2 regions of the Methylophilus sp. VKM B-3414 genome follow, and region 2 is predicted to be linked to the other one. Evidence: predicted binding sites of a transcription regulator. Region 2 holds the regulator's gene; the other holds the start of a gene.
What was found. Region 2 encodes sigma-54, which starts transcription at its own class of promoters, with help from an activator protein. Its sites were predicted from a motif close to TGGCACNNTTCCTGCT; they were not measured.

Region 1 (4,215 bases), on a different contig from region 2:
CTGTTTAACTACCCGAATACCGAAACCATTTTTAATGAGCACCGCGAAAGCACACGTGGCCGCGATCTCGATATCACCGGCCTTACCTATAAGATTCTGGAAAGTCAGGGCCCGCAACAATGGCCATTTAAATCTGGTGTGACACAAGGCGAAGCCCGCTTGTATACCGATGGCGTGTTTCAGAAACCCGGCGGCAAGGCGCATTTTGTCAGCGCGGTGTACAAGCCGACCGCCGACAAGCCGGACGCGCGCCATCCGTTCCGCCTGCTCACCGGCCGCCTGCGCGACCAATGGCATGGCATGAGCCGCACCGGCACGCTGGCGCAGCTCTACAACCATGTCGAAGAGCCCGTGGTTTCCATGCATGCCGATGACATGCAACGTCGCCAGATCAGCGAGGGCGACATTGTTAAACTGAGTAACAAGCGCGGTGAGTTAATCATCAAGGTACAGCAATCCGACGAAGTCAAACCGGCCGAGCTGTTTATCCCCATGCACTGGGGCAGCCAGTTTATGCATGGCCTGGGCGTGAATGTGTTGATGCCACCGGCTTTTGATAAAACCTCCAAGCAACCGGAACTCAAGCATACGGCGGTCAAGATCGAAAAGTTGAGCTTGCCCTGGCAAATGACGGTGATGCGCAGCTGCAACGACCTGCACTTGCTCGCCGACATCCGCGCGCTGTTGGTGGCCTTTGATTACGCCACCGTGGGACTGTATGGCCGTGGCAACGGCATGCTGATTCTGCGCGCGGCGCACCACGCTGCCCCAGATAGCCAACTGATCGCCCGGCTGGATCAGTTGCTTGGCATGGTCGAAGATGCGCCCATGCTACGGCTGGATGATGTCAAACGCGGCATCAGTAAACGCATTCTGGTCGAGCAAGGCCAAGTCAGCGCGGTGCGCCTGATTGGTGAAATGCTGGCCGCAGACTGGCTCAAGCAAGTCATGCTCGAAGGCCAGTTCACCGATGAATTGCGCAAATGGGCACTGGCGCCGCTGGCGGCGCCCCCCACTGGACAAAAATCACGCGGCAAGATCGTCTGTAACTGCCTGGATGTCTCAGAAAACGAGATTATCGAGACCTGTCAAATGGGAGCGGATTTACCGACGCTGCAAGCCAAGCTGAAATGTGGCACCAGTTGCGGCTCCTGCGTGCCGGAACTCAAGCGGCTGGTCAAACTGCATGGCAAAACCCATGCGGGATAAGGACATCACGCGCGCACCTGAATGCAGTTGATCGCCTGTCTGCACAGGATTGCGCCAAGGATGGTGCAATCCTGTGCACATGCCTCATTAGCGTGCACCAAACCAATGGCAGATGGATCGCACGGTGCCCGCAAGCTCAAACATACACGCAATATCGCAGATAAAACACATCAGGAACAATGACTTAGCATAAATCCTGATTCATCTGCGCCCCCATCCTGGCGGTTGGCATGCCAATTGCTTTTTTTTATCACAAAGTGGCGTTTTATCATGCCATTTTTAAATCAGAGATTTTCCATCGTCGGCAAATCTCATACTGGACAACGGCGTCCATAGCTTGTTTCGCAGGATTGCAATGTGCAATCGCGACATAGGCTATGGACGCCGCTTTTGTTTTTAGGCTTTGAGTTTGATAACGCAATGCTCGCAACTGACATGAAAAACATCGTGACACTGCCTGCTTGCATCTGATTAGGAATACAAGATGAATCAACACACACGCATCCTCGTCGTCGGCAACGGCATGGTGGGTCATTACTTTGTGCAAGAGCTGGTGAAACGCCACCCTGACCTGGCCGCGGCTAACCTGCAAGTCACCGTGCTGGGCGAAGAACCACGCCCGGCTTATGACCGCGTGCACCTCTCCAGCTTTTTCTCGGGCAGCACGGCGGAAGACCTGTCGCTGGTCGAGCCTGGGTTTTATGACCGGCCGGGCCTGACGTTGCGCCTCAATGCCCGCGTCAGCCAGATTGACCGCCACCAGCATACCGTGACACTGATAGACAACACGATCTTGCCCTACGACAAGCTGGTGCTGGCGACCGGCTCTTATCCATTTGTCCCTTCTGTCACCGGGCGTGACCGTGAAAACTGTTTTGTCTACCGCACCATTGAAGATCTCGAAGCCATGACGGCAGCAGGCAAAACCGCCAAGAGTGGTGTCGTTGTAGGCGGTGGTTTACTAGGTCTGGAATGTGCCAAGGCATTGAAAGACATGGGCCTGGAAACCCATGTGGTTGAATTTGCGCCCCGTTTGATGGCGGTGCAAGTAGACGAAGCAGGCGGCAAAGTGCTGCGCAGCAAAATTGAGGAGCTGGGTGTACACGTGCACACCAGCCGCAATACCACGGCGATTGTCGATGGTGCGACAGCACGTCACCGTATGGTGTTCTTTGATGACACCTGGCTGGAAACCGACATGATCGTGTTCTCTGCCGGTATCCGTCCACGAGACGAACTGGCACGTGAATCCGGCCTGGCCATCGGTGCCCGTGGCGGTATTGCCATAGATAACTTCTCCCGCTCCAGTGACCACAATATTTACGCCATCGGCGAATGCGCCAGCTGGAACGACGAGATGTTCGGCCTGGTCGCGCCTGGCTATGACATGGCCCGCACCGCCTGCGCGCACCTGCTGGGTGAAACATCGACCACTTTCCAGGGCGCAGACATGAGCACCAAGCTCAAACTGATGGGTGTGGACGTTGCCAGCGTGGGCGATGCGCATGGCAAAACCCATGGCTGCCGCAGCTACCAGTACACCGATGAAGTGCGCAATATCTACAAAAAAATCGTCGTCAGCGAAGATGGCAAAAAACTGCTGGGCGCCGTGCTGATTGGCAATGCCGATGAATACGGCACGCTGCAACAGATGACCGTCAACGACATGCCGCTGCCAGAAAATCCTGAATTCCTGATTCTTCCAGCCAGCGATGGCAAGGAAAAACCTGGCCTGGGCGTGGATGCCCTGCCGGATACTGCGGTACTGTGTTCTTGCAATAACGTCAGTAAGGGCGCGATTGGCGAAGCGGTGGCGGCTGGCAATTGCAGTATAGGCGCCATCAAGTCTTGCACCAAAGCCGGTACCGCCTGTGGTGGCTGCGTGCCGTTGGTGACGCAGGTGATGAAAGCGCAGATGGTGAAACTGGGCATGACCGTCAACAATCACCTGTGCGAACACTTCCCGTATTCGCGCCAGGAGCTTTACCACCTGGTGCGTGTGGGCCAGATCAAAACCTTTGACGAGTTACTGCATAAACACGGCCAGGGCTTGGGCTGCGATATCTGCAAACCCACCGCCGCTAGCATTCTGGCCTCATGCTGGAACGAATTTATCCTGAAGAAAGACCTGGCGTCCTTACAAGACTCCAATGACTATTTCCTGGGCAACATCCAGAAAGACGGCAGCTACTCGGTGGTGCCACGCATGCCGGGCGGCGAGGTGACGCCGGATGGCCTGATCGCCATCGGCCAGATTGCGAAAAAATACGGCTTGTATACCAAGGTCACCGGTGGCGCACGCGTGGACATGTTTGGTGCCCGCGTGGAGCAATTGCCCAATATCTGGGAAGAGTTGATCGCGGCTGGCTTTGAGTCTGGCCATGCTTATGGCAAATCCCTGCGTACCGTCAAAAGTTGTGTCGGCTCCACCTGGTGCCGGTATGGCGTGGATGACAGCGTCGGCCTGGCCGTGCAGTTGGAAAACCGTTACAAAGGCCTGCGTGCCCCGCACAAAATCAAGTTTGGTGTCTCGGGCTGCACGCGTGAATGCGCCGAAGCGCAAGGCAAGGATGTGGGGTTGATTGCGACTGAAAATGGCTGGAACCTCTATGTGTGCGGCAATGGTGGCATGAAGCCACGCCATGCCGAGCTGCTTGCAAGCGACCTCAGCAAAGAAGACGCCATCCGCATGATAGACCGCTTCCTGATGTTCTATATCCGCACGGCTGACCGCCTGCAACGCACCAGCACCTGGCGTGATAACCTCGAAGGCGGCCTGGATTACCTCAAGCAAGTCGTGATTGAGGATTCGTTAGGGCTGGGCGCTGAACTGGAATCCCAAATGCAACACGTGGTAGACAACTATCAGGACGAGTGGAAAACCGCCGTTACTGACCCCGAAGTGCGCAAGCGCTTCCGCAGCTTCGTCAATAGTGTGGCAGGTGACGACAATATTGTCTTCGTCAATGAGCGCAACCAGATCCGCCCGGCCACGCCCGCAGAAAA
Region 2 (4,215 bases):
GATGGCTGTCACGGCCTCGGCACGGATGTCGGCGAGCTTAAGCAGTTGCTTGACGGCTTGCGCGTAGAGTTCTGCGAGCTGGTTAGCAACCACTGCGGCCTCGTGTAACTCGTTATTGGCGGGCGTGTGCAAGGCCAGTAGACGCTGTTTAAGCGCGTCAGGGTAGGGCAGAAAATAGGTGGCCGTTTGTCTCAGTTGCTCGCCCCATTGCGAGGTGAGCACGGCATCCACCCCGTCCAGGCTGGTGCCAGACATCAGTCCAATAAACAAACGTGGCTGGGAGCGATCGGCAGAAACTTGCATGGGTGTCATTTTAACACTGCTCCAGCCGCGCTTACAGAAATGCATGGGATTACGTTAAAATAGCTGTTTTACTTATTTGAGACGGTGCCATCAGTGCGCATCGTTGTATTTGACGGATACCCGCATGACCGATACCAAACAACCCTCATCTGAAGTGCCAGCATTGAGCCCAGAAATTGCCAAGGCGTTGGCCATTATCAAGCGTGGCGCAGATGAGTTACTGATCGAGCAGGAGCTGGTCGAGAAACTGAAAACAGGCAAGCCGTTACGTGTGAAAGCTGGCTTTGACCCTACCGCGCCCGACTTGCACCTGGGTCATACCGTCCTCATTAATAAATTGCGCCAGTTGCAGGATCTGGGCCATCAGATTTTATTCCTGATCGGTGACTTTACCGGCATGATTGGTGACCCGACTGGCAAAAGCGCCACCCGTCCACCCTTAACCGTGGAGCAGGTCAAGGCCAACGCCGATACCTATGCTGCACAAGTCTTTAAAATACTGGATCCTACCAAAACCGAGATTGTTTTCAACTCCAACTGGTTAAGTGAACTCGGTGCGGCGGGGATGATCAAGCTGGCTGCCAGCCATACCGTGGCCCGCATGCTGGAGCGCGATGACTTCTCCAAACGCTTCAAGGGTAATCAACCGATTGCGATTCACGAGTTTCTGTACCCGTTACTGCAAGGATATGATTCGGTCGCCCTGCAAGCGGATCTTGAGCTCGGTGGTACCGACCAGAAGTTTAACCTGCTCATGGGGCGTGAATTGCAAAAGCAGGCCGGCCAGTCGCAGCAATGTGTGCTGATGATGCCGCTGCTGGAAGGGCTGGATGGCGTCAATAAAATGTCCAAATCACTCGGTAACTACATTGGCATTAGCGAGGCGCCAGAGACTATTTTTGCCAAGATCATGTCGATTTCAGATGAACTGATGTGGCGCTATATTGATTTGCTGTCTTTTGCGACGCTGGAAACCATTGCCGAATGGAAGGCGCAAGTCGCCAGTGGCGCAAACCCCCGCAATATCAAGGTCGGCTTTGCCCAAGAAATTGTGGCGCGTTTCCATGGTCAAGCCGCGGCTGAAAAAGCCTTGCAGGACTTCCAGACCCGTGCCAAAGGCGGCATCCCGGATGACGTGCCCGAAGTTGAAGTGACCATTGAAGGCGACAGCATCGGCATTAGCCAATTGTTAAAACAGGCGGGCCTGGTTGAAAGCACCAGTGAAGCCATGCGCGCAGTGCAGCAAGGCGGCGTCAAGCTCGACAGCGTCAAGGTGGATGATAAGAATCTGCCTTTGACTAAAGGTGTGACAGTGATCGCACAGGTGGGTAAACGTAAATTTGCCAAGATCACAATCAGGTGATCGGAGCTGAGAAACAAAAAAGGCCGCATCTGCGGCCTTTTTTGTTTAGAGCGTTTTGCGCAAGTTCGCGGGCGGAATATTAAGGGACTCGCGATATTTGGCTATGGTACGGCGGGCAACGACGATGCCTTGTTGTGCCAGTGTGTCGGTGATCTGGTTGTCCGACAAAGGCTTTTTCGGGTTTTCTTCGGCCACCATTTGCTTGATCAAGGCTCGGATGGCGGTGGCAGAGCAGGAGCCGCCTGCGTCTGTGGCTACCGAGCTGCCAAAGAAGTATTTGAGTTCATAGACGCCACGCGGTGTGAGCATATACTTATGCGTGGTGACACGTGAAACTGTGCTTTCATGCAAGTCGAGTTCTTCGGCGATTTCACGCAGTACCAGTGGGCGCATGGCTATTTCACCATGCTCAAAGAAGTTGCGTTGGCGGTCTACAATGGCTTGCGACACGCGCAAAATGGTCGAGAAACGCTGCTGGATATTCTTGATCATCCATTTGGCTTCCTGCATCTGGCTTTGCAGGTATTGGCCTGAACTCTCGCGGTTGCGCTTGAGGATGTCCGCATACATCTGGTTGATGCGCAGTTTGGGGATCACGCCATCATTTAAGGAGGCGACCCAAATGCCCTTGATTTTTTTAACCACCACATCGTGCTGGATAAAGTGATCGTGACTAAAGCTGGAAAACTCGCTGCCGGGTCTGGGGTTTTGCTGGCGGATCAGGTGCTGCGCCGCCTTGAGTACCGCTTCATCGCAACCAAGCACCTTGCGCAGTTTGACAAAGTCTTTGTTGGCAAGCAGCGCCAGGTGGTCTTTGGCAATGGCAATGGCGGTTTGCAAGTGTGGCGTTTCTTGCGGCAAACGCGTCAGTTGCAAGAGCAGGCACTCGCGTAAATCGCGCGCACCTACGCCTACAGGGTCCAGATTCTGGATCAGCTTGAGGGCGGTTTCCAGTTCCAGCAGCTCGACCTCAAGTTCGAGTGGCAAGTGCTCCACAATCTCCTGCAGATCTTGCTCCAGATAGCCATCATCAGTGATGCTATCCAGTAGCAGTTTGACCAGGCTCATGTCACGTTGCGATAAATGTGCCAGTTGTATCTGATCAATCAGATGCTCGCGCAAACTGATGCTGGTGGTTTCCTGTCTGGAAAAGTCACTGTCTTCGTCTTCCTGATGATTGCGTCCGGCTTCGTCCCAGTTGCTGGTGCTGCCAAACTCTTCATAATCATCTTCAAACTCTGGCGGCGTGAATTCCTCGTTTAAATTGGGCAGGTCGCTCTCGCTCCCGCCCAGCTCATCGTGCAAGTCTTCACGCAGACTTTCTGCCGGTGCGGTGATCTCTTGCTGCGTTGCCATGTCAAACGAGCTGGCATCTGTCGGCTCAGCTTCTACAGTGGGGGGAGGCGGTGTGTTATCTTCAAACTCGCCTTCTTCACCGTCTGACATTTCCAGTAACGGGTTTTCCTGCAGGATGGTTTCCAGTTCCTGGTTCAGTTCCAGCGTGGAAAGTTGCAGCAAACGGATCGATTGCTGCAGCTGCGGCGTCAGCGCCAGATTTTGCGAAATACGTAATTGCAGGTTCTGTTTCATGACGGATTACAGCCTAAAATTCTTGCCCAGATACACTTCACGCACACCTTCGTTCTGAATGATTTCATCGGGCGTGCCTGCTGCAAACACAGCGCCTTCATTGACAATATAAGCGCGGTCACAGATATCCAGCGTTTCGCGCACATTGTGGTCGGTGATTAAAATACCAATATTCTGACTGCTCAGGTAGCGGATGATTTTCTGGATTTCGATCACCGCAATCGGATCAATCCCGGCGAACGGTTCATCCAGCAAAATAAATTTAGGGTCAGTGGCCAGGCAGCGCGCAATTTCAACGCGTCGACGTTCGCCACCAGACAAGCTGACGGCCTGACTGTTGCGGATGTGCTGGATATGCAATTGATCCAGCAAGGATTCAAGCCTCGCCTCACGTTGCTCTTCCGTATAGGGACGGGTTTCAAGAATGGCGAGGATGTTGTCGGTTACGCTGAGCTTGCGGAAAATGGATGCTTCTTGGGGCAGATAAGCCAAGCCCATGCGCGCGCGCTCATGCATGGGCGCGCGGCTCACGTCGGCGCCATTCAGCGTAATGTTGCCTTCATCCAGCGCAACCAACCCTACAATCATGTAAAAGCTGGTGGTTTTGCCTGCCCCGTTGGGACCCAGCAAGCCGATCACTTCGCCACTGCGTAACTCAAGCGTCGTGTTTTTGACGACGGTACGGCCCTGATAGGTTTTTTTCAGGCGGTTAACCTGCAAATGGTTCTGATCTGCTGCCATGGTTTCCATCTTTAAGCTTACTCTTTGCCTTGCTCACCAGTGTTTTCGGCAGGGGCAGGTTCGACCTTGAGTTGCAAGGAGCGATTCATCCGTAATCCCTGTTGAGAGGTTGGCTTGTTGTCAATGACAGGCGGTGTGGTTTTATTTTTAGGCTGTATGGTGGCCTTGACGCGGCTGCCAGCCGTCCCGTTCGGGTTGGCTTTGGTGCCGCCAATCAC

Region 1: a site for sigma-54 is predicted at 1,395-1,410, ahead of nirB (nitrite reductase large subunit NirB). Genes of this name have one in related genera too.

What each region holds. Positions count from the first base shown of each region.
Region 1 covers NZ_JAVTLI010000001.1:195,059-199,273, reverse strand. The annotation lists gene Q9292_RS00990 (molybdopterin-dependent oxidoreductase) at 1-1,209, shown strand, start outside; gene nirB (nitrite reductase large subunit NirB) at 1,694-4,215, shown strand, end outside.
Region 2 covers NZ_JAVTLI010000006.1:86,749-90,963, forward strand. The annotation lists gene Q9292_RS06765 (anhydro-N-acetylmuramic acid kinase) at 1-303, opposite strand, end outside; gene tyrS (tyrosine--tRNA ligase) at 428-1,666, shown strand; gene Q9292_RS06775 (RNA polymerase factor sigma-54) at 1,712-3,256, opposite strand; gene lptB (LPS export ABC transporter ATP-binding protein) at 3,263-4,006, opposite strand; gene lptA (lipopolysaccharide transport periplasmic protein LptA) at 4,015-4,215, opposite strand, start outside.